Regions from separate parts of the Faecalibacter sp. genome, predicted to be linked through region 2. Evidence: riboswitches for the same ligand, from Rfam matches in the RefSeq annotation. Region 2 holds a riboswitch; each other region holds the start of a gene.

Region 1 (8,141 bases), 1.2 Mb from region 2:
AGCTCGAATGGTCCTTCTGTTGATCCTTCTTGGAAAGTAATTCCAATTGACAATACATCTATTCCTAATTTAAATTTTCTATTATTCTCAAAATCTTTAAATAATTATACTACTTTATCCATAAGCTCTAATCAGGCAGTATCAAATTCTAATTATTCATACAGTTACGACCAAATAATGAATAATAATTGGAAAGAATTACCGAAAAATAATCAAGATACAACTTTTAAAGTGAGTAGTGTAAACTCTAAAGTTTTTATTACTATGGAAAGTGTCGCTCAAATTAGTGGAAGCGATGATAATGCTAGGTCTGGGGTAAATTTTGCTTGCGGTATATTCGTAGCTGAATCTACAACTAACTCAACAACTTTTGGAGATTATAAGTTAAAAGGTGTACGCATAATTACAGGTAATTTAGGTTCGAATTCTTCTCCTTTCTTTAATTTCACTTTATCTACTGAAATAAAATCAGAAGGAAACTTCACCTTTAATCCTAGTAAAAACTATGATGTCAAAATTGGTTGTATGAGAAGAAATAGTTTCGGAAATTATTCTGGCGGCCTTACAATTGGTGGAGCATTAGACTCTAACATCAATAATTTTACTGCTAAGACATTTTTAAAAATCAATGTATTTGAACCTCTAAATTAATTCCTATGAAATATCTATATATATTAATGCTTTTAACTTTTCCTAAATTATACGGACAAGTAGGTATTGGAGTTGAAGATCCTCAAGCCTTATTAGATGTTGAGAGTTTATTGATTAGAGGTCAATTAATCTCTCCGAATCCTACCGGAGCTGAGAATACCTATTATAAAATTCTAAATAATGGATATCCAGGATGGGATCATTTACCACAACCTGTTGATTTTACAGGTTCTATCATGATTAAAGATAAAATGATTTTGGAATCTACGAATGGTTTATTAATCAATGATGTTAGTCAAACTACACCTGATAACTTAAATGATGCTCTTAATACAAGTGGTAAAAGTTGGGTTTTAATGCCAGATTTAAAAACATCATTCACATTTGATACACCTACAAATAGTATTAGTGCTCAATTTCAAACTATGGTACTAAAATACACTCGAACTGGATCAACAAATAATAATATTGTAAGTTATACCTGTGGTTTTTTTGTTAAAAAATCGTCTGAAGGAAATAACAGTTATAAATTAAAGGTCATAAGACCAGAAGTAATCATTGGAGATCGTAATTCATTTAAAATTATAACTGTTTCTGGAGTTATTGATCGAGATGGAAATAATCAACCATTTGCCGTAGGTACTTCATATGATATTGCTGTTGCTTGTAGGGGAAGAAATGTTGCTAGTACTGAATATTTAAGAATAGGAAAAAATGCTGTTACAGCAGATGGAACTAATACTTTTAACTCAACAACTCAAAGTTTATTAACCCCCGCTAATATTAAGTCAACGTTTATTGTTGAACAATATCAGACACCTTAGTTAAGTTATGTTAGGAAAAAAGCGAACGCATGCGTTCGCTTTTTTAATTTATGATACACGTATTGGTGGATGTTTTTCAATAAAATCAATTGTTAATTCAGCACTATCTGTCAAAAAGAGTAAATCCTTATACACTCTACCTTGAGCTAATTGATGTAAAACAGAATAAATCGAAGTATCTTCTACATATCTTTTCTTCCCTAAAAATACCATAGGGCTATAATATCCCGAGGTACCATAATGATTCTGAGCAGCTTCTTGAAAAATTTCTTGTGTTGTTCCTGCACTACCTGGTGCAAAGACTAATCCATATAAACTAATGGTAAGCAATATGTCTTCACGAATACTATTCGAAAAATATTTTGCAATATAAGTGGCAAATAAATTAGACGGCTCATGCCCATAAAACCAAGTCGGAATAGCTAAACTTTCTGCTCCATTCGGATATTTCGCTAAAACTTCTAACGATCTTTCTTGAAAATTTTTCGCTAAATAATCAGGATTTTCTATATTATCAAAATCTAAATCCTTTAAGATCGATATCGCATCAAATAATTCTTGTTTAGAATAATTCCCCATATATGCACCCAAATTAGCAGCTTCCATTATTCCAGGACCACCACCAGTTACTACATAATACCCTTTTTGAGTGGCTAATTGTGCTGCAATTGCTGTTTCGGTATAAAATTGTATTCCTCTTCTTGTAGAATGACCTCCCATAAATCCCACGACTTTTTTCTTCGTCATGCCTAAGTCATCATATTCTAGGATTCTTCTTAATGCATCATCAATGGAATGATCGTGTAGCCGTTGAGCTAAGGCTTCTGAAACGGGTGGATTGTATTTATGTTTTATAAAATGTTTATAAATATTAATATCTATACTATTGTCATGATCTTTTGAATATCCTTCCATTAATTCTTGCCATGAATATAATTTCCCTCGATACGGATTATAAGGCAAATCCTTAAATTTAGGATAAACAAATGCGCCTCTTTCAATTAATGGAATAGCTTCATCTTTGCGAAAGGTACATCCTAAAAAGGAAGTATTGTCTAATATTAAATTCTCCCAATCTACATTTTTTGTACAGAAATTGACATCTTGAATAACTTTATTGGTTAAGTTATTCGAGCTCGAAATAAAGTCGTTCCACTCTCTATCATTATGGATTAAATTTTTAATCAATTTTATTTTCATCGTTTTTTAAATCAGTTGATGTTGAAGGTACAAGAATTATGCAATAAAATAATACGTTAATTAAAACATTCCTTTACACGAATCTCTCTATCTTTGCAAAATGCTCGGACTCAACAATTGGGGAATCGTGTGAAAATCACGAACTGTCGCGCAACTGTAATTCATGATCGCATGAAAAGTCAGATTACCAATTGATGGGCCTAATGGATAATGCTTTCGCGGATTGAAGCTCTATTCAAATGAGATTTTATTCTCAATCACCACAAAAACATTATCACATATACATTTTAATAGAAGTAGTGTGTAGATATGATTAAAGAAATGGAAAGTAAAACAAGAGAGGAGTTAATTGAACAACGAATTATTGAATCTGAAACACGTGTTTTTAAAGCTGTTTTTCCTGGAGATACAAATCACCATAAAACAATGTTTGGTGGTGCAGTAATGTATTTAATGGATGAAATCGCTTTTATGACAGCAACGCGTTTTTGTCGTAAGCCTATTGTAACGGTAAGTAGTGATAAAATTGATTTTAAACATTCAATTCCTGCAGGTACATTAGTCGAATTCGTAGGGAAAGTAGTACGTGTAGGTCGTACAAGTTTAGATGTACAGATTGATGTTTTTATTGAAAGTATGTACAGAGATGGTCGTGATAAAGCCATTACAGGTACATTTACTTTAGTTGCCATCAACGAAAATAAAAGACCAGTTCCCGTAATTGACTAATTAATCAGAAAAAAATAAAGTCCTTAACCTTATAGCGTTAAGGATTTTTTATTTTACTCCAATTTTTAGTCATTTTTCTCGTTTAGCTTTTATAAATTTAACATTCAAAAGCAAACAAAAAAATGATGGAACTACCTTTCGCTGAACCATTTCGAATAAAAATGGTGGAAGAAATCTATCCTTCGACACGTGAAGAGCGTGAAGCATGGATCAAAGAAAAAGATTATAACTTATTTAATCTTGAAAGTCAAAAAGTCTTTATTGATTTATTAACTGACTCCGGAACAGGAGCAATGTCTGATAAACAATGGGGAGCAATGATGACAGGTGATGAAAGCTATGCTGGATCGCAATCGTTTCAAAAATTAAAATCTACGGTAAATCAGATCACTGGATATGAATATGTGTTACCAACACATCAAGGACGTGCTGCAGAAAACGTATTATTTTCTGCCTTAGTCAAAGAAGGAAATGTTATTCCTGGAAATTCACATTTTGATACAACAAAAGGACATATTGAATTTAGAAAAGCCCATGCTATCGATTGTACAATTGATGAAGCGTTTGATAGTGAATTAATTCATCCGTTCAAAGGAAATATCGATCTTCATAAACTTGAAGAAGTTTATAAGAAATATGGAAAAGAAAATATCCCTTTTACTTTAATCACGATTACTTGTAACTCATCTGGTGGTCAACCAGTTTCTGTTGATAATATCAGAAAAGTTAAGGCCTTGTCCGACAAATACGGAATTCCGATCTTCTTCGATTCTGCACGTTTTGCTGAAAATGCATATTTTATTAAAGAAAGAGAGGAAGAATTCAAAAACGCAAGCATTAAAGAAATTTGCAAAACCGTTTTTGCTTTAGGTGAAGGGATGACCATGTCTTCAAAAAAAGATGGATTAGTTAATATTGGTGGATTTATTGCACTAAACAACGAAGAGCTATATAAAGTATGTGGTAATTTTGGAATCATTTATGAAGGCTATTTAAGTTATGGTGGATTAGCTGGTCGTGACTTAGCAGCTTTAGCACAAGGTCTAAATGAAGCGACAGAATATCCTTATCTCAAATCTCGAATTTCACAAGTGGAGTACCTTGGAAACAAACTAATTGAATATGGAATTCCAATTCAACAACCAATTGGTGGACATGCCATCTTTATAGATGCTGTAAAATTTTTACCTCATGTTCCACGTGAAGAGTTTCCTGCTCAAACCTTAGGAATTGAATTGTATAAAGAAGCTGGGGTAAGAGGTGTAGAAATTGGAACGATATTAGCCGATCGCGATCCAGAAACGAGAGAAAATCGCTATCCCAAATTAGAATTATTGCGTTTAGCTATTCCAAGGCGTACATATTTCCAAAGTCATATGGATTATATTGCTGTTGCATTAAAAAACATTTTTGATCGTCGTGAAGAAATCAAGTCTGGTTACGAGATTACTTGGGAAGCTGATATTTTAAGACATTTTACAGTTAAATTGAAAGAAAAATAATCTTCATAAAAAATCCACCAAATGGTGGATTTTTATTTATTTCCATCTCCAATCACCTGAAATACGCAGGGGAGTTTCTAAATTCCCTTTAATCATTTCATTTTTAGTCTCTTCATCTGTCCATCTTTTAGAAGGAAATTGTGATGAATTACTTAAATTATAAAGTAAATATGTTTCTAAAATCACGTTGTTTTTTAAACCAACTTCTTCCACAAAATCAAATGTATCACAATCGGCATGGTAACAATTTAATGCCCCTTCTTTAAACTGACTATCAGACAAACCAATAATCGGAATTCCTGCTAACATAAAAGGCTGATGATCTGAATGCAAACCAACATTTACAACTGAATTCTCTTTAAAATCAGTTATATATTGACGCACATCTTTAGACAAATGATCTAAAAATCCTTTTGAAGAATTCATTGTTGAAAAATAAGATTTTGGATTTGTTGTCATATCCATATTAGACATCGCTTTAATTTGCTCTATTGAACCATCTTTTAAAGCTTGATTTACATAATGTTTAGAGCCTAGTAAACCAATCTCTTCCCCCATAAAAAGTACGAATTCTATTGTTCTTTTATTTTCTAAATTCAACGATTTGTAAGTTCGAGCCACATCTATGATTGAAAAACTACCAACACCATTATCAATTGCACCATTGGCTAAATCCCAACTATCCAAATGTCCTCCAAGTACAATTTTTTCTTGAGGTAATTCTTTTCCTAATCTACGAGCAATTACGTTGCGTCCCTTCATTGGTCCCACATCATTTTTCATATCTATTTTGGCAACCATTTTTTGAGATGCAATCATTTGCTTGATCTTCAAACCATCTTCATACGAAATATTTATAGCAGGAATATCGATAATATCACCCGTCACAGATGCTGTCCCTGTTAATAAAATTCCACCTTTAGCCTGGTTATACAAGATTATACCTTTTGCTCCATACTTTAAAGCCAAGGCCGTTTTCTCTGAACGATGTAAATTCTTAACCTCTTTTGATGTACCCTCCATTAAACCTAAAGAAGCAAATACAATTTGACCATCTAATTTCTTACTTAATTTTAGATAATCTTCTTCAAGTCCATTTCCTAAATCCACCAATTCTGACTCAACTTGTGCTAAGGCAGGAGAATGAGCTAAGGCTACAGATTCTATTTTTTTTCCATTGATTTCTAATTCAAGACTTTTTCTATTCCAACCATTAAATGAGAATTCTTGAAAAGTAACATCATAACCATATGATCTTAAAATTTCTGCTGCAAGTTCTTCAGCTTCAATTCCATTTTTTGTCCCAGTTGCACGGTGACCAATTTTTTCGGTTGCTGATTTAAGTAATTGATACGCTTGTCCATTCTGAGATACTTCGGTATTGATTTGATCTAAAATGAATTGATTAGATTGCGCTTTTAACGATATTGTAGTTAAAATCGTACAAGCCAGTATTGGTATTATCTTCATGTATTAATATTCTACATTAAACTTAGCTATAATTCTCATATTTGTATTTATCTCAAATAAAAAATCCACCTTTAAAAGGTGGATTTTCATATTTAATTTATTCTTTTATAAGTCTCATAATCATACCATACTTGACCATTTGGCATATTTAGCTTATAGTAATATACTCTCATTTCTGTATTTGAAATTTTCTTGTAAAAGAATTTTCTTTTATACTCTGATGTATTGATTTTAAATTCGCCATCACCTAATTCGTATGGGAATTTCATCGTTCTAAATTCACAACCATTATTATAATGGATCAAATGATTTTCTAAAAAATCGTCTGAAGTAAATTGAATTTTTTTCTGTTTCATACACGCCTGACGATTAGGTTGTGCAAAGGCTTCTATGGTTGAATCAATCAGTACGTCATTCTCAAATTTATAGGTACCTACATTTTCCCATTGCCATATTCCTTCTAAATAATTGGAGTTCGAATTTGAATTGCTATCATCATCGCTATTACAAGAATATAACCCTAATATTCCCAATAATATAAATAGTATTTGTAATTTATTTTTCATAATAAGTAACATATAATACACTTCTATCTTCCTCACTCCAAGACGGTTGTATAACTTCTAATTTATTTTGATATAAACGTTTAACTTGATATGTAACAGAAACCTCTTGTCCGTATCTTATAAAATTTAAAGTAAATGTTTTACCGCTTACTGAAAAAGTTCCCATATAGTATGTAGGAGAACAACTATTATCATAACCATTATAATAATAACTTACCTGCGTAAATGTATTATCAGATGGATTGAATTTTAGATACCCTTGATATACACACTCTAACCCTTCTTCTGGAACAACGGTATTATGATAGCCTGGAAAAAAATCATGATAAATCCCTTCTCCTTTAAAATTCCAAGTTCCCATTAACAAATCCATGTTAACCTCATCCGGAATTTCGATGGTATCTGTGTTTCGATTATTATCGTCATTATTGGAGCAGGATATAAATCCTAATAACGCGATTAAAATAGTGAATAACTGTAACTTCATATAATAGTGTTTTAAGACTTATAACAAATTTATTACCAATATATTATAAAAGACTAATGATTTATTATCATTTTATAAGTAGATGATGTTGTTTTTAAAACGTAGACCCCTTTACGAAGCGAAGTGTTTACTGAATTTTTCCCTTGAATCAATGCACCCGATTTCATTAGTTTTCCAGTCAAATCATAAATTTGATACTGATCATTTATTTCTGATTCAATCACAAATTGTCCTTGATTTGGATTTGGATAAATTTTTATTTTTGTAGGGATAATCTCTGTCGTATTTAATAAACACCCATAGTCAGAATAATCGACTAATCCCAAAGTAGAGTCGTCATTGTAATGCACTATAACCTCTTCCACTCTTTCGTCTGTCAAGACCGGATCCCAACAATTTCCTTTAGCTGAAATTTCGACAGGAGAATTATTATAAAGAGCATAAATTACCCCTTCATTCCCATTATTTTCGAAAACATTATTGCCATAATTTGTTTCGTCTCCTAAATGGATATAAGCTCCATTACCGATGTTCGTAATTCCCCAAAGATTTCCTTTGATTTCATTTCCTAGAATATTAATGACATAATCTTCTGGGTTCTGAGCCAAATAAATATTAATGCCACTTCCTCCATTAGCAGGGATAGGTTCTGTGTTGTTATCAATTATTTGGTTATTGATGATATTTCCTTTCGTATTACCACCAGAAGCTG
Region 2 (8,141 bases):
AATTACTATGATGTAGCTTCTAATCTATATGTGATTGATTCGAGAACACATCAAATCAAAAAAACATTTAATATCCCCGTATCCAACTTTACTATAGTCGGAGATTATTTGTATTACTACTCGAATGAATTCAGCTACGAAACATTCAGTTATGAAAAGACGTATGGGATCATTAATGTTAGAACAGAGCAACAAGTAAGTGATCGTTTAATTAATAATCCCATAGTGGATCAAATAGAGACTCCTTACGGTATAGCTGTGAACCAATTTAACGGTGATATTTTTATAACTGATGCTGCAAATTATGTATCGGATGGTTATATCTATTGTTTTGCAAAAGATGGAACTTTAAAATGGAAAACAACAGGAGGAAATATTCCTGCTCATCTTGCATTTGTATATCAATAAAAAAATCTGTCATTTATACTGTGGTTAGAATAATAACAGAAACTAAAAACGCTCTACTAAGTAGAGCGTTTTTTTATTTTAATGAATTGACGTTTAAATCTGGAATTTGTTTTTGTGCTAGTGCAAATGTTCCAAATAACAATGCTGAAAATCCTAAATCTCCAATTAAAGTTCCTTTAATAAAAGGGATTCCGGCTACATAACATTGAATTAATCCTTCGAAAGTTTTTGCATACATGCCTGATGAAATCCAAACTCCAAAGTTTGAAAATAAAAAGAAGAAAATTGTACTTCCTAATCCCATCCCCATAACACGTAAAGGCGTAACTTTTTTAAGCCCTAAAATTCCAAGTAAAGCAATGATTAAGTATGCTGCATATTGCCAATAAAATCCTTGGTAAAACCACGTAAATGATTCGAAGTATTCTCCATAAATATAATTATTGACTAACACATCACTGATCCATACACATGCTAATGGAATAATAAAGGCTTGCCACTTTTTTGCAAAATAAGCTGCACCAAATAAGCAAATTGCAGTTAAAGGAGAAAAGTTGGGTAAAAATGTCATTAGTCGCGTTGAAGCTACCATTAGAATAAGTGCTAGGACTAAAATTTGTTTTACATTAATTTTTGCTGTTTTCATTTTATAATTTTTTGGTTTTAATTATTAAACAGCAGTCTGAAAATTGTATAAAATCAATCGATAGAAAGAAAGATCTTACCATAGTTCATTCCGCGGAAATATAGTTATGATTCGTAATAGGTATCTGACTTTAGATTTATCATCTATTTACAGTTGCGCGACAGTTCGTGAATTTCACACGATTCCCTACGGATGTATTTTACATCAAACGAATAGCGTAAAAATATGAAATATTTTTATAGCGTTGACCTCTAAAAATAATTTAAGTTTCATTTATTTCTTGTAAAACTTCCTTTTCAGTCGGATTAATGAAACGATAACGCCAAGAATTATCTTCTTCTGCCCGTTGGATGCAATCTTTGTAGGATGGGTTTAAAGAAATGTAATGATTTGTTGGATGAATGATGTACTTTATTATTCAAAAATGAGATCAAAGAACACTATAAAGCATTACAGAAATAAAGAGATCTGTAATTGAATATTAAGGTTGATTAATATATATTGAGAATGAAAAGAAAAAGGGAATTTTATTTTTTTAATAAAACTTATGTCAAAATTGTAGTACTTCCCCAGGATGAGCTTCTCGAATTAACATGAAATTATATTGAGCTTTATTTAAAGAGATACAAGGAATGATAAAATAAGATTTTAAATCATTCGTTTGATTAATAAGTACAAAATCTCCTTCGAGCGTTTTCTTAATGATCAATTTAGAAATATCAATTGGACGAATTATTTTCATGAAAATGTTTAAATCAATAATCAATCCCAAAGCTTCATTATGATTCTAAATTATAAAATCATATTGCTTAGATGATAAAAAAAATAAATAATTTTTAATAGATACTTATTTATTATTGTATTTTTTAGTGATTTATTAAATTATTAAACCTATATTTGCAAAGTTATTATTTAAAGGTTCTGCCTTTTGCAATTGCTGCACAGTTTATCTTACTTTACAGTTTTCGCTTCTACAGCTCATTAAAATTTTAATCTGAATTAAAAATAATGAAGATATGTACGTTCGAAAATTTATCAGTATTACTCCCCTATGTTCAATTGAACCCTCTTTCAATCCATTTGAAAACATTGGATCAGAAAACCGAATAAAAATCGTCATCTTTTGATGATGATTAATTCCTTCCATTTGAAGAGAAAATAATTCCAAAAAAAACATCCAGAATTGAAATGGAACTAAAATTATCCATCAATTCTACGATATAACGCCGCTTGACGGTAAATTTATTACATGACATTTAACCAATTAGACATTATTCAGCCGATTTTAAAAGCTATTGAAACCGCTGGATACACCCAACCAACAGAAATTCAAGAAAGAAGTATTCCTACCATTTTAAAGGGCAACGACATCATAGGATGTGCGCAAACAGGAACAGGAAAAACGGCTGCATTTGCAATTCCAATTATCCAATTGATGCAACAGACACCGAAAAAAAGCAAAGCCATTCGTACCTTAGTATTAACTCCAACACGAGAATTGGCCGTACAAATCAATGAAAATTTTAATTTATATAAAGGAAGTTTACGCCTTTCGAACATTGCCATTTATGGTGGAGTTCGTCAACGTGGCCAAGTAACAGCCTTGAACCGAGGAGTAGATATCTTAATTGCAACGCCAGGTCGCTTAATGGATTTGATCGAACAAGGTTATGTGCATTTAAATGAAGTTGAAATCTTGGTATTAGATGAAGCGGACCGCATGTTAGACATGGGATTTGTTAACGATATAAAGAAAATTCTGAAGTATATTCCCAAAAATCGCCAAACGCTGTTTTTCTCGGCTACAATGCCCCAGAAAATTAAAAGTTTTGCTGAAACGATATTAAAACAACCTCAACAAATAATAGTTTCTCCCATTTCATCTACAACAGAATCGGTTACACAATCGGTTTATATGGTAGAAAATAAAAAGAAAGAAGAATTGTTAATTGAAATTTTAAGAGGTCAAAAACTTAAACGCTCGCTCGTGTTTACGCGAACAAAACATGGTGCAGATCAATTAATGAAGACGCTAAATAATTTAGGGGTTAAAACCGCAGCTATTCACGGAAACAAATCGCAAAATGCACGTCAGAATGCATTAGACGATTTTAAGAATAACCGCATTACAGTCTTAATTGCTACCGATATTGCCTCGAGAGGAATTGATATCGACGAATTATCGTTTGTGGTTAATTATGAAATGCCGAATGTGCCTGAAACCTATGTGCATCGCATTGGTCGAACAGGACGTGGTGGAAATTTTGGTGAAGCGGTTTCCTTTTGTTCCAAAGATGAAAGAAGCGAACTAAGAGATATTCAAAAATTAATTGGATTTAAACTTCCGATTAATCCCAATACAAGTTGTGCATTCCATTTGAGTTAAGCACAATGGGATACCTACAAATTAAACGAAGAAAAAAATAAAATTAAAAAAAATACAATGAAAGAAGGTACAGTAAAATTCTTTGATGAAACAAAAGGTTTCGGATTTATATCAACAGAAGACAACAATAAAGACATATTCGTACATAATTCAGGGCTAATCGATTCGATCTATGAAAATGATGTGGTGACTTATGATTTAGAACAAGGGCAAAGAGGAATGAACGCTGTAAACGTTCGTCTAAAAAAGTAATTGTTCATATTCGTAGCTTTTGTAAATCCTCTATTTATAGAGGATTTTTTTTACATTAAGCTTGAATAACTGGATTCATCTCAGCTTCTCATCCCCTACACCTAGAAATATAATTTCGTCATTTCGAGTGAAAATCTTTGATTTTTGTATCGAGAAATTAGACGAAATTTAACCATATCGACTGCAAATCTAAAGGCCAATTTTTATTGGGTTGTACGTGGTACGTTTTAAGTAATACGTAATATCTTCAATACAATCGTTTATTAATAATCACTTCCTGTCAAGCTGAAGTTGTTTCAGCTTCTTATTCACTACATCCAGAAAATTAATTTCGTCATTTCGAGTGAAAATCTTTGATTTTTGTATCCAGAAATTAGACGAAATTTAACCATATCGACTGCAAATCTAAAGGCCAATTTTTATTGGGTTGTACGTGGTACGTTTTAAGTAATACGTAATATCTTCAATACAATCGTTTATTAATAATCACTTCCTGTCAAGCTGAAGTTGTTTCAGCTTCTTATTCACTACATCCAGAAAATTAATTTCGTCATTTCGAGTGAAAATCTTTGATTTTTGTATCCAGAAATTAGACGAAAGATCAAATAGTTAATTCTATATTCATCACTTTTTACTTGAATAAAAAAGGAACCAAAAAAATCAAAATAGATATTTTTTCATTTTTGTCTTGACACAAAAACGAAACAAAAAAGTCAAGGCTGTAAAACATCATCGCTAAAAATCTTTTCTCTAAGGGAATGAATTAAATCATTCGCTAATTCATTCTTGTCCTTAGAGAAAAGGATTTTCTTTACGCGGATGTTTTAAATGCCAATCTTTTATTAACTACGTTTTAAGTGATACATTCTTTTCTTCATTACAATCGTTATTGGACCAGACCTTGTCATTCTGTACCTGTCAAAGAATAATATCTAGGCTTCTTGTGGTAGTACTTAAATAGTACACCGATAATTTACAAACGCTCCCTGTCAAGCTAAATTGGTTTCAGCTTCTCATCCCCTACACCTAGAAATAGAATTTCGTCATTTCGAGTGAAAATCTTTGATTTTTGTATCGAGAAATTAGACGAAATTTAACCATATCGACTGCAAATCTAAAGGCCAATTTTATTAGGTTTTACGTGGTACGTTTTAAGTAATACGTAATATCTTCATTACAATCGTTATTGGACCAGACCTTGTCATTCTGTACCTGTCAAAGAATAATATCAAACCTTGTTATGGTAGTAATTAAATAGTGCACCGATGATTTACAAACTCTCCCTTTCAAGCTGAATTGGTTTCAGCTTCTCATCCTCCACATCTTAAAATAGAATTTCGTCATATCGAGATGATTTTGGAGTATAGATTAATAAAAAAAAACCTCAACAAATCTGTTGAGGTAAGGTATATTTTTTGAAAGGAAATTAACCTGAAATTATTTTAATATTCGATCCAAGGTTATCACAAAAGGGGTCCCCGCTTTGGCATAAGCAGAACCTTTTAATTCCTGATATTCTTTAAAATCTTTATAATTCACTTCGATTGAATCCCAATCATCACATGGTTCAATTTGAACTACAAGATAATCCGATTGGGAGGGATTGATATAATTTTAAGAAGGAAATAGTATCATTTTAAATAAATTTCATCTCTTACAAAACTAGCATTGAGCCAAAAACAATGTTTGGTGTACTCTGTATAACCTGAATATTGATCAGGAATTGGCAATAAATATGTATCGTTAGCATTTTGTGCATGAGGGCGAACATGAGCTACAGCACTATCTTTTTTAGAAGGAAAGTTAGTTAAACGCCTAACCTCTCCATTCTTATTCGTTTTGAATCCTTTTACTATATCACCTTTGGCAATAATTTCTTTGGTATTTTCCCATACTCTTTTTGCTTCTAGGCGATGCTCATAATTCATATTCCAGAATTGTGCTTTTTCAAAATATAATTCATCCCCTTTATATTTAAGAAAAATGAATAAAAATTTATGCTCAAGGATATCTTTGAAATCAGAATCCTCCCACTCCTCTTTCACCAATTTAGTATATTTAAATGTTGGAAAAGAAATATCTTCTTTGGGTAAATTGTTTTCATTTAAACGAACTGTCTTTACAATTAATTCAGCTTTTTCGAACTCTTCAATTTTCTGATCTAATTCAATCCCTAACAATGCATTCGTAAGGCTTGCTGTAAAACTTTTTGCTTTAGGATTTAATTCAATACCTAATGAATCTATAATTTGAGTAATCGATTTATTTTTATATTTCTCAAATTTGCTAAGAATATAATCTTCTAAATTTTGTGAAGCTGATAGTGTACGATTATCTAATAACTTACCATAGCCTTGTTTACCACCAGAGATAGAAGCAATAATATGATTTACATAACCTGTTTTAAAAGAAAATGCACGTTGTTTTGCTGGAATATCAGAAAAAGGTTGTTCCCTTACTGAACTTGCATTAGCTCCCTTTGTACAAGCTCCTAAATAAAATGTATCACCTTCTGAAAGTTCGTGTGCTTTACCTGCTTTAATTTTATTTGTAATTGTTAGCCAATCATTTTTTATAATTTCTAAATCTTGTACTGGAAATTCCCATTCACCTATCAGCTTAATGATATAATCAAACGGTAATTTTTCTTTTTCATACAAATAGAATATCAATAAGATATTTGCATTTTTATTCCAAAATGAACTTGTTTCAAAACTCTCACTCACTACATTCATGTAATTAATGATATTTAAAACTAAGCGTTCCTTTGCACGATAATCACCATTTTTAATTTCTTTTAATGCAGAACATTTCAATTCCATTCCTACCTCTTTAAAATCGGGTTCTGAAACAGAATTAATTTGATAACCGAAGTAATGTTCTTCGACAAATTGCCCAAAAGAACCTTTACCACCGTAAAAATTATCAATCGTTTCGGGATTTAAAATATCTCTCAATGTTTTGCCTTTTAATTTAGCAGCATAGTCTAGAATTGACTGTTTGTTTGATTGGTTATAATTATTAGACATTTAAAAAATAAAATATAGTTTAAAAGTAAATATAAGGATATAAAAAAAGTAGCCAATGGCTACTTTGAAATTTTATTTATTAAAGATCGTCCTATTTTTTCAATCACTCCAACAACTAAAGCATTTCCCATAAAAAACGCTCGTTTTGTATCTGTTACTTTATCTAATTCTGTATGATGATCAGGAAACATATTTAGTCTTTCTAATTCAATAGGCGTAAGTCTTCTTGGACCTTTCGAAGTATTAACTACATGTTTAAATCTTGACGCTGATTTTCCACCTTCACCAGTAATAATTGTACGAGAAGCATTATCTAAAGCATCTGGAAAAACCATTCCACCTTCGCTATAATTGTATTCGTATCCATCGGCATTTTTACGAATTTCTTTTTTAGCACCTTTTAAATATTCCCATTTAGGAAAATCTTCAGCATCGATAAAATATTCTTTATCGACATCATCTACATCAATTAAGATATCTCCTAATACAGTATATTCTCCATCATAATTAGGTAAAGTCTTAATAGAAGTTACTTCACCATCAATCATAATTCCAGAATTTTCAAACGGTGTTTTCTTTCCGTTTACATTGAAGTTATCAGAAATTTTTACAATATCATCTTCTAGTTTGAATACTGTTGGATTTAAACCTAATGCGTTAGTAGCTGGAAATGCCTCTGCAATTGTACCGTTTTCTAAAATCCAATTCGAAGGAATTTCATTTTTAATCGTATTATAAATTTCAGAAGTATTGTGATAAGCTAAAATGAATGTTCTTCTTCTTCTTTGAGGAAATCCATATTCAGCTGCATTTATCACACGCCATTCAACGATATATCCTAATTCATTTAAACTCTGTAAGATGATAGCAAAATCACGACCTCTTTGTTTTGAAGGTGAATTTAATAAACGGTCTACATTTTCTAAAAATAAGTATTTTGGTTTCTGTTCTTTATCTGATAAGATTTTATGAATAGACCACCATAGTACTCCTTTTTTACCTAATAAACCTTTAGAATTTTTTAATGTTGTTGCTACAGAATAATCTTGGCAAGGAAAACCACCAACTAGCATATCATGATCAGGAATTACTGAACAATCTTTTACTACTTCTTCAATATTTTCGTTACTATGATTTTCACTCCCCCAACGATTTTCATAAACCATTGATGCATGTTGAATCTTAGTTGAAGGCTCCCATTGGTTACTCCATACAACTTTAAATGGTGTTTTAAATTCTTCTGAATAATTTGAACAACAAGATTTGTTATTCCAACCTTCTAGACCTAATCTAAAACCACCCACACCTGCAAATAATTCAACTACTTTAATCTGTTTCATATTAAAAATTCTGTGTGCAAAAATACAAAGTTAAACGACAAAATATGGCTTCTTTTTTTTATTCATCAAACTAAATATAT
Region 3 (8,141 bases), 1.2 Mb from region 2:
ACGATGACAGCACCAACTGGAATTTCATCGCGTTCGTATGCATTTACCGCTTCATTTAATGCTATTCTCATAAAGTACTCGTCCGAAAATAAATCTGCCATGTGTTAAATTTTCAACAAAGGTAATCATCTTCTTATTTATCTGAAATCGGCAACAGATAATCCTTTACTTTTGTGCGTAAATTATACTAAAGCACCTTTATGAATCAATCAAAATACATCTTTTCTGCTGTAACCGCTTACTTTTTGTGGGGATTTTTTAGTTTTGGTTTAAAACCCATTGCACATTATCAGTCATTGGACATATTGTTTTATCGTCTTTTTTTAAGTGTATTGGTTTTAATCGGAATTAATGTGATTTTTCGTCGCCATAAAATGCGTTCAGATTGGCAATTGTTTCGCTCGTTGTCAAAAAAGGAGCAGCAGAAATTATCGGCATTGATTGTAGGTGGTTCAATTGTTCTGATGTCGAATTGGTTGGTTTTTATTATCGTTATGAATCATGTCAGTGTACAAGCCGCATCCTTGTCTTATTTGGTATGTCCCATCGTAACTACCGTATTGGCTTTTGTGATACTAAAGGAAAAGCTCTCAAAAATTAAGTGGTTGGCTGTATTAATTAGTGGGATAGCATGTACAATTCTTTCGTTTGGACATTTTACGGATTTGTTATTTAGTTTATTTGTTGCGGTGACTTTTGCAAGTTATTTGATTATTCAACGCAGCTTGAATCGATTTGACAGTTTTAATTTATTAATGACACAATTGTCTATTGTAGCTGTACTGATGTTACCGATGGTATTCTTATTTGCAGGATCCATTCCGACGGAGCCAATATTTTATCAATGCATTTTTGCCATTGTATTTCTATTTACAGTTATTCCGATGTTCTTAAATAACTTTGCGTTAAAAGGAATTAATTCTTCGACGGTAGGAATCTTAATTTATTTGAATCCGATCATGAATTTTATTTTAGCCATCACTTATTACAAAGAACCGATTACAAGTATTCAGATTTTAGGATATGCATTGGTTTTGATTGCTATTTTGGTCTTCAATGCTCAAACAATATTAAATACCATAAAAAAATCCGAAGCATAAGCTTCGGATTTTTGGTATATGATAAAAAGGATTAATTTTTTGTGATAAAATTAGGTCCAATACCTGTAGAAAAACTTCCTAAACGATTCCCAACTAAGCTGTAGTATTGTACTTCTCCATTTGAGGCGAAATCTTTAGCATCACCAATATAAATGGCATTGTTGATGATTTCAAATGAATAGATGTACGTTGCGTTAGAATTGAATAAAGGTGTTGTAGGTAATGTAGTCGCTTGCGTAGACAATTTGTACACTGCACCATTTAAAGTATAGTACAATTGATCATTTTCTTCGGCTAAGAAACGTGGATTTTGACCTTCTGAAAAGTTTAATGTTTTAGCGACTGAATGAGTTGCTAAATTCAATTGAACTAATTTTCCTGGAGAGGCATCTCCACCCCACGTCACTCCTGAACATAATACATATACGAACCCATCTTCTTCAACAAGTGCAGATGGAACATCACCCACCACTACATTGTTTAAAGTATTAGAATTTAAGTTATAAATAGAAACAGAATTTCCGTTGCTCCAACCTCCCGAATGGGCAATAACCAATTGATTGTTCTCTACTAAGATTTGATCTGGACCTTCAATAACCTCAATTTTTTTAACGAATCCTAAGTCTGCTTTACGGAAAACAGCGATGAAATCATCATTTGGGTTAGAGGCATCTCCCCAGTTTGTTACATAGATATTTTGGTCATCTGAAGCGATATATCGGGGATTATTTAAATTTGATGCAATGGTACCTACTGAACGAAAAGTGTTTTCATCCACCACTTCAATTTTGTTGGAAAGGTTTACGACAATATATCCTTTATCATCATCAAAATGCATGCTCGTCGCAACATTTCCTAAAGTTTGAGAAGGATTTACTGTTCTAAAAATATTTTGTGTTGCTGTTCCATTTTTAAAAAATGTGACTTCAGCATTATTGCTTCCCATAGCACCTTCGTTTAAGACAAAGATTCCCTCATGATAATCCCCTGTTTGTGCTGTTGTTGGTGTATCATCATCCGAAGTACACGATTGTAATGTAATTGTAGTAGCGATGAAGGCGTAAAGTAGAAATTTGAAATTTTTCATTTTATTATAGTTTGATGTTTATTGCGAATTGATAGTTGATTCCAGGCATATAACGGTTTTCAATACTCTGATATGCATGATCGAAAATATTGTTTACTGTAAATTGTGTTCGGAAAATGGAATTAAATGCATACCCTAAACCGACGTTTGAAGTCCAATAACTTGGAATGGTTTTTTGATTGTCAGTTTGGGTATACACTTGATCGATCCAACGATTTTGCATATAGATGTTCCATTTTTTCCATTGGTAATTCGCATTGATATGAAACTGATGCTTTGGAACATACATTAAAGTTTTATCTGTCAATTGATTCTTTGATTCCGTATAAGAATAGAGTCCTCGAAATGACAATTGATTCCATTGATAATCAGCGATGATTTCAGCGCCATAGGTTTTCACATGATTGTGATTAACAGGAGTCCAATACGACGATTGATTGTTTGGAATCCATTGAATCATGTCTTTTATATCATTGTAATAGATATTGGTTTGGATGTTCAAATTTTTTGCTTTCCAATCATTTCCTAATTCCAACTGAAATGCTTTTTCGGCTTTTAATGCTTCGTTACCACCAGTTTCCCAAAATAAATCATTGAATGTTGGAATGCGATAATTGTTCGAAACGTTTAAACGGATTTGGTACCGATCGACCGGCTTATAATTGATGCCTAATGCATAAGTAAACGGAACATCATAGACTGATGAGAAGTCTTGTCGAATACTTGCTTCATAATGCAGTTGATCAGAAAGTTCATACTTGTAAAGTAATCCTAATCCAAACATATTACGATCAGATGTCGAAATGTTTGTTCCTAAACCTTTAGAATACGTGTTTTCAGCAATTAAACTCAACGACTGTTTATGCGAGAAGTTATAATTCAAATAATATTTTGCAATCCAATTGTTGACTTCTAAATCTTGTGTGGTTGTACTGTTTCGATTCGGATAAAATTGATTGGATTCGTGTGTATACGCTAATTTTAAATCGGAATTCCAACGGTTGCTTTTCATTAACCATTGGCCCATGATGCGATAATCTTGATTGCTATACATTGTGGGCGTTTCAAACTGATCCGTTAAGCTGAATTCTCGTGATCCAAAATTGAATTGGGAATACAAACGCAATTGATGATCGTTTAATCTAATTCCAGCATGGGCATCGATCGTATTAAAGTAATATTTTCCGTTTCGATTTTTTTTCAGGTGATTATTAATTTTATAATCATTATCCGATTGAAAACGAGCATATCCGACAGTTGAAGTAAAATTATCTTTGGCATAATGCAGTTGATAATTTCCTTGATACGAATCAAAACTCCCGTAATTTAAATCTAAGGATTGAGAAAGTTGGTTATCCCACTTCATCTGATCCATTAAATGAATACTTCCACCGATTGCTCCTGTACCATAGGCGATACTTCCACCGCCAGGTTTCACAATGATAGCATCATAGGATTTAGCATTAATTGGAGAAAAATCAGTTTGTCCATTAATGGAAGAGTTAATATTAATTCCGTTCCAGATAACCGCCGTTTGTGATGCGGAAGTGCCTCGGAAAGAAGGTGAAGAAACCATTCCAACACCGTTTTCTTTGAAATAGACGGGGGATTCAAATTGCAACAATTGGCTCAATGAGGCATTGTTCTTCTTTAAGATGCTATCGTTTAATTTGATTTGCGATTGGCTTTTGTAGTGATGCGATAAAAAAGGATCCGTGAGAACGACTTCTTGTAAATGGATCGAATCACTTTGACCAAAAGCAACGGTCGCAGCTAAAACCAATAAAATGAAATATTTTTTCATATGTTTTGACACCTTTCTCCCCGAAAGTGTTTAAAATTTAGGGTTAACGAATGGCAGGTTTCCTGACTTGTTTCAATTCTTTTAAGCCTTCCCATTTATCTAAAAACAGTGGCGTGAAGTATAAAAAGAATAGTTTTGAAACGTACAGTTGCGGGGACAGTTTTGGATTTGAACCAAATTCCCTTTTAACTCAATTTTCTGAGCACCATTGCATTTACAAAACTAAACGATTTTTTAAATTTTCAAAGATTTAAGGCCTAAATTATTTCTTTAACCCGCTATTTGAGATATAAATTAATATTTCCTAACTTTTTTATTACATTTGCTTTAGGAAAAAAATAAAGTAACGAAATCAAATCACAATGGCTATAAAAACTTTTAGAGAAGTAATCGCTGAAGCAATGAGTGAAGAAATGCGTCGCGATGAATCTGTCTACTTAATGGGGGAAGAGGTTGCTGAATACAATGGTGCCTATAAAGCTTCAAAAGGAATGTTAGATGAATTCGGACCGAAACGTGTTATTGATACTCCTATTGCTGAATCTGGATTTACAGGAATTGCAGTGGGTTCTACATTAACAGGATGTCGTCCTATTGTAGAGTTTATGACATTTAACTTCTCATTAGTTGCAATCGACCAAATCGTAAATAACGCAGCAAAAATATACCAAATGTCTGGTGGACAGTGGAATTGTCCAATTGTTTTCCGTGGACCTACAGCCTCAGCAGGACAATTAGGAGCAACTCACTCACAAGCATTTGAGAATTGGTATGCAAATGTACCAGGACTTAAAGTTGTTGTCCCTTCTAATCCATACGACGCAAAAGGATTATTAAAATCAGCAATCCGCGACAATGATCCTGTTATTTTTATGGAATCAGAGCAGATGTACGGTGATAAAATGGAAATTCCAGAAGAGGAATATTTAATTCCAATTGGAAAAGCAGATATCAAACGTGAAGGGAAAGATGTTACAATCGTTTCTTTTGGTAAAATTATGAAGCAAGCTTTATTAGCTGCAGAAGAGTTAGCTAAAGAAGGAATTGAAGCTGAAGTCATTGATATCCGTACAGTACGTCCAATGGATTATGATACAATCATTGCATCTGTTAAGAAAACAAATCGTTTAGTGATTTTAGAAGAAGCTTGGCCTTTTGCTTCTGTTTCAACTGAAATTACGTATATGGTTCAACAAAAAGCATTTGATTATTTAGATGCTCCGATCAAACGTATCACAACGAAAGATACATCAGCTCCATACGCACCAAACTTATTCCAAGAATGGTTCCCACAAGCGAAAGAAGTGGTAGACGCGGTTAAAGCTGTGATGTACAAGTCGTAATATGAATTATTAACATCATTATAAATTAAGTCTAGCATGTATTTTGCTAGGCTTTATTTTTTTAACTCGATTTAACAAAAATGTCAACCAAAAACTATTTTTCTATACTACTCTTATTCGGTGCATATTTCATTTATGCCCAAGTAAAAATCCAAGGAAAAGTCTTAGAAGCCACAACGGGAAAGCCAGTGGCCTATGCTGACGTTCGTTTACCTGAACTAAAAGTAGGGACAACAACAAATTCGGATGGATCTTTTTACGTGGAATCCACAGGTAATACGAATAAATTAGTGATCACAAAATCTGGTTATCAGAGATATGATTATGAAATTGTAGAAAAGATTGACTTTAATTTTTTAGCTGAATTAGAATTGGAAGCAGAAGATCCTAGTGACTTTATTGATGATTCAGGGGATGGAATTGCGTTAGGTACTGCAACTGTTACAGGTAAGAAAAAGCAAAGGGTTAAGAAAAAAGAAAATCCTGCTTATGCTATACTTCGAGAAGTATGGGCAAGGCGTAAGACCAATGGTCTAAAGAAAATTCCACAGTATTCGTATAATGAATACGAAAAGTTGCAATTTGATTTGAGCAACATTGATTCTGCTTTTATGAAACGCAAAATCTTTAAGGGTTTTGAATTTGTTTTCGAAAAAGTAGACACTTCATCGGTGAATGGTAAAACTTATTTACCCGCATTTTTAAATGAATCCATTTATAAAGTAGAGGGAATCAATCAACCCAAAAGTTTAGAGCGTCGTGTATTAGAAGCCAATAAAACATCTGGTTTCGAAAACAATGATGCTGTATCTGCTACGGTAAAAAATTTATTCAAAGATGTTAATATTTACGATAATCGCTTAAATTTTCTCAACATCAAATTTGTGTCTCCTATTGCAACTGATGGTTTTGCCGTATACGATTACGAATTAAAAGATACCATTGATATTGATGGAGTAGAAACCTATCGTATCAAATATTTTCCACGTCGAGAAGGAGAATTGACATTTAAAGGTGATATGTATATCGCCAAGGATTCATATGCCGTTAAATCCATTGATTTGGAAACAACAAAGGATATGAATGTCAATTTTGTACGTAATATTTTTATGGCCTTAGAATTTGATATTGTCAATGATTCGGTATTCTATCCCAAAAAGGAATATGCAATGTTGGATATGACCATACTTTCTAAAAAAGAGAGTTCGAAAGGTTTATTTGCGCATCGTACAGTGAATTATTACAACTATGATTTGGAAAGTCGACAGCCGGATGACTATTATGCCCAACGTATTGATCCTGCTTTAAATGCTGTAAACACAAAAGATTCTTCTTATTGGGCAGCAAATCGACCAGAAGCACTTACGAAGGATCAAGAAGGAATTTATGAAACGTTGGATCAATTGAATGAGATTCCAAAATTCAATCGGATTGTAAAGACGTTAGAAGTATTAGGTTCAGGATATTATCGTGTAGGAAATATTGATATTGGAAATCTATACAATTCATTCGGATATAATAAAATCGAAGGGTTTCGTTTAAGAGCGGGCGCAAGAACCTATTTCTCTCAGAATGATATGTGGCGTGCGCAAGGTTTTTTAGCGTATGGATTTGATGATAACAAATTTAAATATGGTGCTGATTTACGTTTTATGTTCAATAAGTACAATCGTTTTCAAGTCGGAATTGGTACAAAACGCGATGTAGAACAATTAGCCGCACAATTAACGGCATCGGATGGAATTATGACGCGAAGTTTTGCCTCTTCATCCATTATCAATCAAGGAGATAACTTTTTTTTAAGTTCCAATAACTTAACCAATGTGTATGCATCGATTGAGCCATGGAAGAATGTAATATTCCGATTAGATGGGAATTATCAACGCATAAAACCGGCATCTCGTGAATATTTTTCTATTGCCTATGATAAAAATGGTGTGGTACAAGAAAATTTAACCAATTCATCCATCAGTTTTTCGATTATCGCTAAGCCTGGAGCAAAGTATTCACAGTATGGAATTGATCGTTTGGAGATGACGACTTTAGCGCCAACATTGATGTTACGTTATACCAAAGGGTTGAAAGGTGTAATCGATTCTGATTTTGAATTTGATAAAATCCAATTTTTATACACTCAACCGATTTTAGTAGGCTCATTGGGAAGATCGTTATTAACGGTAGAAGCTGGGAAAACTTTTCAAGGTGTACCTTTATCGTTATTGAGTGCGATTCCCGGGAACGAAAGTTATGGTCAGGTTTATGGTACATTCTCACAATTGGATTACTATGAATTCGTGACGGATGAATATATAACAATGAATTGGGAACATCATTTTAATGGATGGATTTTAAACAAATTACCGCTTATTAAAAAATTAAAATTAAGAGAAGTCGCTTTTTTAAGAGCTGCTTATGGTGATATCTCTGAGAAAAGTATCAACATCAATCGTTCAACGATTAATTACTTCGCACCGAATCAACAAATCTATTATGAATATGGATTTGGAATCGAAAATATAGGGTGGGGAAATATTCGTCCGATTCGAATTGATTTTAATTGGCGCGGAAATTATAATAATTTGCCAGATGTTCGTAAATTTGGGGTGACTTTAGGATTACAATGGGACTTCTAAAGTATTGAATTTAAAGATTAATAAATATTAAATAAGTTAAAAATGACTTTTGACGCGATTATTGAAATCCCAAGAGGATCTCGCAACAAATATGAAATGGATCACGAAACAGGAAGAATCCGTTTTGACCGTGTATTATATTCTCCAATGCAATACCCAGCAGATTACGGGTTT
Region 4 (8,141 bases), 220 kb from region 2:
GGGGATTTATTCGCGAATAATAAAAATGAGTTACCGGAGTAGAAATCAATATGATTTTAATCCCTCGCTTAGCACTCCATTGCATCATTTCTTCCAAAAGATTTACATGCATCCGAATTCTAGTTTTGATTTTATCATCCTTCAAATTTTGGGTATGATTCTGTACGGCATGAGCCGCACTTTTTTCCCAATCGATCTCTTTTTTAGGAATTCTCCGGTCATTAAAACCATTGTGATCGACAAAAACAAAAGCTTCTGTATTTTTAGATGCTCGATTCAAACGTTGCCCATTGCGCTGAATGGATTGATTTAAAATTTCCAATTGGTTTTCAACTTGAAACGTATGCGAATAAATTGAATAATAAATATTGTAGTTTTTAATTTTATGGGCAGAATTTCCATCTTCTAATGCATAACCATAACTAAAATAAGAAATTGGTATAATGATGGTTTTAAGGCGCGGGAGTTGAGATTTTACTCTATCCCATATTTTAGCATCTAAATCGATGGATTGAGACGAATAAGCTAAATTGAACGTCTTTTGATCGAAAAATATTGGATTCAGCCCCACATACGTATGAGAACTTCCCAATATCAAAATTTCAACTTCATCTTTTACCTTTTCAAAAGAATGTAGTTTTCGAGTAAAATCATTCGGGATTGCACGTAAGAAAAACTCAAACGAAACCGTAGAAATCCATAAAATTTCGAGCACACATAAAATAATGAAAAGTACTTTTTTCATGGTGTAAAGATAGTCTCAATTCCACTGAAAAAAGAAACACGATTCATAAATCTGAACCGTGATTATCCTTTCATTTTATAGTATATAACATTCTTAACCTTCGTTCACAAATCATTTAAATTGTAACTGATTTGCGCGTTAAGATTTTTGTAGAATTAAATCATACGTTGAATCGATCACCAGCACTTCACCAAAATGGATTGGAATTTTAAACGCATTTTTTAGCTTTAATTCTAAAATTATAGCCCAGAAGCAGCGTATAATCCCCGCATGCGTTACAATTAAAACTTTATCATGGCTAAGATTTGCCTTCAATGAACGATAGAAATCAAATACACGATCATACACCTCTTGATACGTTTCTCCATGAGGTGGAGAAATTACATCAAAATTTTGAGACCAGTTAATGGATTCTTCTTTAGGAATATCATTCCAATGTTTCATTTCCCAATTACCAAAATTCATTTCTTGCAATCGTTCATCCATAATAACATTATTAGCGATTTGCTCTGCTAAAGCCATACAACGTTTTAACGGACTACTATAGACCGCATCAAAACTTTGAGGTAATTTTTGTTGATAATCTATAACTTCATCCAAAAATGTATCAGCTAAATCCACATCATATTGACCATAACAAGTTCCTTTTGGAACTGCTACGGAAGTATGTCGAATGATATATATTTCCATAAGGCAAGTATGGTTAGCAATATAACTCCTTCCGCAATTTGTTCAACTGCACCTAAACAATCACCCGTATAACCACCAATCCATTGTTTCAGATAGGATTTGAAATAAAAAATCAAAAACATAATTGGAATAAACACCCCTAAAAAAAGAGGAAATTGGAGTATCAAAATGCTCACAGGAAATAAACCAAAAATGTATACTCCTAAAATTTCTTTCCATGATTGTTTTTTAGCTATAGGTTTTGCTTTACTGGTTTCATCCAATCGAATATAATCCAATAAAAAACAAAGTTGAATAGCCGTAAATCGTGCTAAACTGTGATAAATGATAAATAGTAAAAAAATCCAATGCATACCGAACGGAAGCATCATATTTACTAAATAAAACAACGTATAAAATTTAATAGCCAGTTGAACAAGGGATGCAACCATTCCGTAGGTCCCCACACGAGAATCCTTCATGATATCAAGGATTTTCTCTGTTGTCCATCCCCCTCCAAATCCATCAAAAAAGTCTGCCAAACCGTCTTCATGAAAAGCACCTGTAGTTAGTATCCCTACAATAAAAGATGCAAGTATGGCTAATTCTATAGGAAGAATAAATTGAGTCAAATAAAATCCTATAAATGAAATCGCCCCTACTACATAACCTATCAATGGAAAGTAACGTGTCGAAGCATTTAGTTTTTCATCCGTATACGCTACATTCACTCGTATAGGAATTCGAGTATAGAACATAATGGCGATTAGAAATAATTGAAATTGATGTTTCATTTTATTTGTTTGATACTCCTGCACTATCAAAACTTGCCATTTTATTTAGAAATGCAACAGCATTTTCTAACATGGGATAAGCTAAGGCACAACCGGTTCCTTCTCCAACTCTCATGTTGAGTTGTAATATGGGTTGAACACCCAAATGAGCTAACATTTTTTGATGACCAATTTCATTACTGTTATGACAGAATACAGCGTAATCTATTATCTCAGGATGCATTGCATAAGCGACTAAAAATGCACTGGTTGCGATAAATCCATCTACCATTAGTATCATTTTTTGTTTGTATGCTTCGATCATTGCCCCACATATTTGGGCCACCTCAAAACCTCCATAGGTTTGTAAAATTTCCATTGGATCTGATAATACTCCATGATAATCATTCGCTTGTTGCAACAACGCTTTTTTACGTTCTAATTGTTCATCATCTAATCCTGTTCCACGCCCAATACATTCGTCCAAGTCTATACCCGTAGATTGATGCATAATCATCGAAGCAGAGGAAGTGTTACCAATTCCCATTTCTCCAAAACCAATTACATTACAACCTGTTAATTTTACTTCTTGTACAATTTGAGCAGATAATGTTAAACATTGATTTAATTGCTCTCTTGTCATTGCTTGATCAATTATAAAGTTTTTGGTTCCATATCCAACTTTAGCATCAATTAATCCTTTAATGTTACCAAAATCATAATTAACTCCCGCATCAATGGTTTTAATGGTTAAACCATTTTGTTTTCCAAAAACGGTCACCGCTGCTCCACCCTGTAAAATATTCATTACCATTTGAAAAGTGACTTCAGGTGGATAAGCACTTACTCCTGCTTTTGCAACTCCATGATCTGCTGCAAATAATAAAATGTGAGGATTCTTTAATTCGGGTTCTAACGATTGTTGAATTTTACCTATTTTAAAGGCCAGTTCTTCTAACATTCCTAAAGCCCCTAATGGTTTTGTTTTAAGATCGATTTTGCTCTGTAAAGATTGGTCGAAAGTGATTTCTTTTTGTGTTTCAGCTTGCATTATTTTATCGTTTTAATGATTTCAGTGTTAACCTAAAATTCCAGTAACATTATTTTGTTACGATTGAAATGCATGAAAGAAATTCACCTCAACAACTTGAAGTGGATCACCATAAATCATCCCGCGGAATTATAGTAAAGCATAGGTATCCTGACTTGTAGATTAAACCTACTTACAGTTGCGCGACAGTTCGTGAATTTCACACGATTCCCTATTTACATCGTTGTAATATACTCTAATGTAAATGTAATTGATATTTCTGAAATAGAGGAAAAAACTAAAAATAAAACGTTTATCAATATAACATCTCGTTGATATCAATTTTTTTGAAGTGGAATATATTTTGATAAATAATTAAATATCAATTATATAAATCATTTTTAGTATTATTATATCATTCAATTTTACTAGTTATTCAAGGGTTTACACTTAATCGTATACCCTTGATTTTTTCCATTAAAAGATTAAATGGATGAATATTTAAACAACGTAAATTTGATTAATCCGATGAAAGAAAAAATGGACAAAAAAAAGAGCCATTTCAAATGAATTGAAACAGCTCGATTTCTTAATGAATAATAAAAATATTTTACCTTCATATAAAGATTATAGTACGAAAACTATTTTCTAAATCTAGAAGATATATATGGATATTAGATTCTTTTAACACGTGTAGCCATAGGTCCTTTTTGACCTTCTTCTACGTTAAAAGATACTCTATCATTTTCTCTGATACTATCGATTAAATTTGAAGTATGAACAAATACTTCTTTTCCTGTTGATTCTACTGTAATGAAACCAAATCCTTTTGTTTCATTAAAAAACTTTACTGTTCCTTCTTGCATAATTGTAATTTTTTGTATTTCTACATGATAAATGGGAGAATATTCGAATTGTTTCACCGAAATATCTAAAGGAACTAGACGATTAAAATAAAATGAGTACTTCTCCTTCAATTCCCCCGGATTTATTATCGTTTAGCGTGTGATAATAGCACGTAATATTGGAGAATTAAAATTCAATAAAATTGAAAATACTTTAGGTAATAATTTAATGGAAAAATACAATTGTTTTAAGAAGTGTATGACCGCAGTCAAAACATATAAAAAATGTATGTAAACAATTAAGTTTATAACTATAATATCTAAACTCTGATATTGGTACAAATATACAATGAATAATTGGATAAATAACAACTTTATAAGAAATTAGTTTAAATATTTCGATTTTATTAAAATTATAACATTTGAAATATTAAAATTTTAATAAAATATAAAATCACACTTAAGATAAAATCCAATTAAAATATTTTAATCATTCCAATGATTTAAGAAGAAGGATATATCCATTTCTTCAATAAAATTGATCTAATTTTTAATTAAAAATAAACTATCACGTTCAAATTTTGATTGTAACCAATCCTTTAATTTTTTATCATCAATGGATGCATTGGATGAATACACTACGACCAAATGATCTTTTATGGAATCTTTTGTTATATACTGCGTGGTCTTTCCAAAAGAAATGGACTGAATCGTAGGAAATAATATTTTTACTTCTTCCACCGTTTTATAATCCCCTACTTTTTGATCCTCCAATTGTTTGATCAATTGTTTGATACGAACATCTTTTTCGGCATCTAATGAATTATTTGTTTGTAATTCTTTTAATATTTCATCTTTCAAATCAGATGAATTTTGGCGAATATCCAATTGAGTTCCGTTGATTTGATAATTTTTTAATCGTTCATTAAGATTTTTAATTTCTATGGAATCAAATTTTTTGGATAAGAACGCTAATTCAATCTTTTTAGGGGATTGATTAAAATTAGTTTTTTTATAAATCAGAGTATAACCTTTATCGGCAAATTCATTTTGAATAAAACGTTCTACATTTTGCGTAAATTTCTTTTCTTCTAAAAGATTAAAAGCCAAATAAAAACTTGGAATGACCAATAATGAAACCAAAACTGTAATAGCAATCCGAACTTTTTTATCAAATGCTTCATTTTGAGTTTTAACGGGTTGATATTTTAAATATTTTAAGACTAAAAATGTTGAAATCCCAATAAAAAAACAATTGATACTGTATAAGTATAATGCTCCTGCAACGAATTTAAAATTCATTGTAGCGAAACCAAATCCTGCTGTACAAAGTGGAGGCATAAGCGCTGTGGCTATCGCAACACCCGGTATAGGATTTCCTTTATCTTCTCTGGTAATAGAAACTGCTCCAACAATTCCTCCAAAAAATGCAATCAGTACATCATAAATTGTTGGAGAAGTACGCGCTAATAATTCGGATTGTACATCTTTGAAAGGACTGATATAAAAATAAAGTGCGGAAACTATAAATCCAACCACGGTGGCTATCAATAGATTTTTAACGGAACGTTTCAACAAATTAAAATCATAAGTTGCCAACGAAAAACCCGATCCTACAATGGGTCCCATTAAAGGAGAGATTAACATGGCTCCAATAATAACTGCCGTAGAATTGACATTAAGTCCTATCGAAGCAATCAAAATTGCACAAGCCAAAATCCAAAGGTTGGCACCTTTAAAGGATATATTCTTAATTACATCCTCACGTACTTTATCTTTATTCTCTTCGCCTGTATGTAAATTGAATAGATTATAGATTTTCATTATCGATTATTTTTAAGTTTAGGTTAAGTCTTAAATTATCATATTCTAATCTAGTAAAATATCTTGATATTATTATAGATATTTTAAATGTTATATCTTGCGCAATTATCAATTATAACTATTAAATATGACGCAAAAAATCAATTTAAAGGTTTTTAAAGATTTTGTACAATCGAGTAATTTTGGTGGAGCTTTGCTCTTTATCTGTGTGATTTTATCTCTTATTGTCGCTAATTCACCTTTAGCCGAAACACTTCAAAGTATTTTAGACACTACAATTGGGTATGAAAATGAAAATATTCATTTAAAGTATAGCATCAGTCTCTGGATAAATGATGGTTTGATGGCTATTTTCTTTTTACTTGTAGGACTAGAAATTAAACGAGAAATTGTAGAAGGTGAACTTTCTTCTCCTAAAAAAGCCATCTTACCCATTCTAGCTGCTATAGGAGGCGCTATTGTTCCAGCATTGATTTATATTTTCTTAAATAATGGTTTAGATACATCTGAAGGTTGGGGTATTCCTATGGCTACAGATATTGCCTTTGCCTTAGCGGTGATTTCTTTATTGGATAAACGGGTACCAACAAGTTTAAAAATCTTTTTAGCTGCTTTAGCCATCGTTGATGATTTAATTGCGATTTTAGTTATTGCCATCTTTTACTCTTCAGGGATACATTTTGACGCATTAGCATATGCAGGTATAGGGATGATAGTTTTAATTGTCATGAATCGAATGAAAGTTCAAAATCCTTATTTATACCTTATTCCAGGTGTATTTATTTGGTATTTTGTTCATCATTCAGGTATACATGCTACCATTGCTGGTGTATTAGTAGCATTAACATTACCTACCAATGAGACAGATGTCGAATCTCCTTTAGAAAAACTCGAGCATGCGCTTGTAAAACCTGTCAATTTTTTAATTATTCCCATTTTTGCATTCGCTAATACAAATATTACTATACAATCAGAAATGATCGAAGGATTAACTTCTCCTTTGGGATTAGGAATTGGATTAGGTTTATTGATAGGAAAGCCAATAGGTATTGTTACCACGACTTTTATATGTTCCAAACTAGGTATTGGTCAATTGCCATTAAATAGTAATTTAATGCATATGGTAGGTGTCGGTTTATTAGCAGGAATTGGATTTACGATGTCGATTTTTATTTCCATTCTATCGTTCAGTGATCCTCTTCATGTGGAAGAAGCTAAACTTGCAGTTCTTTTAACTTCACTTCTTGCAGGAATTATTGGATTTATCGTGCTTAAAATGGCAGGAAATCCAAATAAAGATAAAATATAAAACACAAAAAGCTCAGAGGTTTCTGAGCTTTTTTTTATTTCAATTATTTTAATTTCTAAAATTGATAGATAAAAGTATTGATGTTCATACCGGCACCCACTGATGCAAATATAACGACATCTCCTTCGTTAATTTCATGATTTTCTACCTCTCCGTTCAATATCATTTTTAATAAAATAGGCACTGTTGCAACACTGCTATTTCCTAATTTTTGAATCACCATAGGCATAATATTTTCCGGAACTGGCATTTTAAATTGACGATAAAAACGATTAACTATCGCCTCATCCATCTTTTCATTAGCTTGATGGATTATGATTTTACTGATGTCTTGAATTTCATACGGACTATCATCCAAACATTTTTTCATGGCTTGAGGCACTTGAGTTAATGCAAACTCATAAATTTTGCGTCCAAACATCTTAATGTATTTTGTATTTGGACAATTGGAATTGTTATATGATTTTCCAAAAAATAAATAATCTTTTTCTTCATTTGCAAATGATGCAGATAAGTGTGCTTTTATTCCTTTTTCATCATTTGATTTTTCAATCACTACAGCTCCTGCTCCATCTGCATAAATCATCGTATCACGATCGTGTGGATCAACAACGCGAGAAAGTGTTTCTGCTCCAATCACCAAACATCTTTTGGCAACTCCAGCATTAATAAAAGTATTCGCTTGGATAACAGCTTCAACCCAACCTGGACATCCAAATAAAATATCATAAGCCACGCAATATGGATTTTTAATTTGAAGCAAATGCTTTACTCGTGAAGCTAAACTTGGTACAGTATCCGATTGAATGGTATTGAATTTCACATCACCAAAATTGTGAGCAAAAATTATATAATCTAAAGTTTCAGGATCAATGCCCGCATCAGATATTGCTGCTGTTGCTGCCATATACCCTAAATCAGAAGTTACTTGATCTTCCCTAGCATA

What was found. Region 2 has a riboswitch for cobalamin ahead of AC1QSP_RS05025 (DUF6580 family putative transport protein). Riboswitches for the same ligand answer to the same signal wherever they lie in the genome.
Region 1: another riboswitch for cobalamin. It lies ahead of AC1QSP_RS10970 (acyl-CoA thioesterase); the one in region 2 lies ahead of AC1QSP_RS05025 (DUF6580 family putative transport protein).
Region 3: another riboswitch for cobalamin. It lies ahead of AC1QSP_RS10925 (TonB-dependent receptor plug domain-containing protein); the one in region 2 lies ahead of AC1QSP_RS05025 (DUF6580 family putative transport protein).
Region 4: another riboswitch for cobalamin. It lies ahead of cobT (nicotinate-nucleotide--dimethylbenzimidazole phosphoribosyltransferase); the one in region 2 lies ahead of AC1QSP_RS05025 (DUF6580 family putative transport protein).

Annotation. Positions count from the first base shown of each region.
Region 1 covers NZ_CM169987.1:2,335,421-2,343,561, reverse strand. The annotation lists gene AC1QSP_RS10985 (hypothetical protein) at 1-651, shown strand, start outside; gene AC1QSP_RS10980 (hypothetical protein) at 657-1,475, shown strand; gene AC1QSP_RS10975 (LOG family protein) at 1,524-2,675, opposite strand; adenosylcobalamin (AdoCbl) riboswitch at 2,770-2,915, shown strand; gene AC1QSP_RS10970 (acyl-CoA thioesterase) at 2,997-3,404, shown strand; gene tnaA (tryptophanase TnaA) at 3,530-4,906, shown strand; gene AC1QSP_RS10960 (M28 family peptidase) at 4,943-6,376, opposite strand; gene AC1QSP_RS10955 (hypothetical protein) at 6,469-6,954, opposite strand; gene AC1QSP_RS10950 (lipocalin family protein) at 6,932-7,429, opposite strand; gene AC1QSP_RS10945 (T9SS type A sorting domain-containing protein) at 7,483-8,141, opposite strand, start outside.
Region 2 covers NZ_CM169987.1:1,101,862-1,110,002, forward strand. The annotation lists gene AC1QSP_RS05020 (YncE family protein) at 1-408, shown strand, start outside; gene AC1QSP_RS05025 (DUF6580 family putative transport protein) at 482-1,054, opposite strand; cobalamin riboswitch at 1,157-1,293, opposite strand; gene AC1QSP_RS05030 (DEAD/DEAH box helicase) at 2,304-3,440, shown strand; gene AC1QSP_RS05035 (cold-shock protein) at 3,498-3,692, shown strand; gene AC1QSP_RS05040 (Sau3AI family type II restriction endonuclease) at 5,324-6,721, opposite strand; gene dcm (DNA (cytosine-5-)-methyltransferase) at 6,781-8,061, opposite strand.
Region 3 covers NZ_CM169987.1:2,326,034-2,334,174, forward strand. The annotation lists gene AC1QSP_RS10910 (nucleoside deaminase) at 1-101, opposite strand, end outside; gene AC1QSP_RS10915 (EamA family transporter) at 201-1,100, shown strand; gene AC1QSP_RS10920 (YncE family protein) at 1,132-2,187, opposite strand; gene AC1QSP_RS10925 (TonB-dependent receptor plug domain-containing protein) at 2,192-3,991, opposite strand; cobalamin riboswitch at 4,027-4,216, opposite strand; gene AC1QSP_RS10930 (pyruvate dehydrogenase complex E1 component subunit beta) at 4,354-5,334, shown strand; gene AC1QSP_RS10935 (DUF5686 family protein) at 5,415-7,967, shown strand; gene AC1QSP_RS10940 (inorganic diphosphatase) at 8,010-8,141, shown strand, end outside.
Region 4 covers NZ_CM169987.1:1,321,459-1,329,599, forward strand. The annotation lists gene AC1QSP_RS05985 (hypothetical protein) at 1-745, opposite strand, end outside; gene cobC (alpha-ribazole phosphatase) at 884-1,435, opposite strand; gene AC1QSP_RS05995 (adenosylcobinamide-GDP ribazoletransferase) at 1,402-2,208, opposite strand; gene cobT (nicotinate-nucleotide--dimethylbenzimidazole phosphoribosyltransferase) at 2,210-3,238, opposite strand; cobalamin riboswitch at 3,362-3,489, opposite strand; gene AC1QSP_RS06005 (cold-shock protein) at 3,892-4,194, opposite strand; gene AC1QSP_RS06010 (DUF389 domain-containing protein) at 4,606-5,886, opposite strand; gene nhaA (Na+/H+ antiporter NhaA) at 6,014-7,195, shown strand; gene AC1QSP_RS06020 (3-oxoacyl-ACP synthase III family protein) at 7,251-8,141, opposite strand, start outside.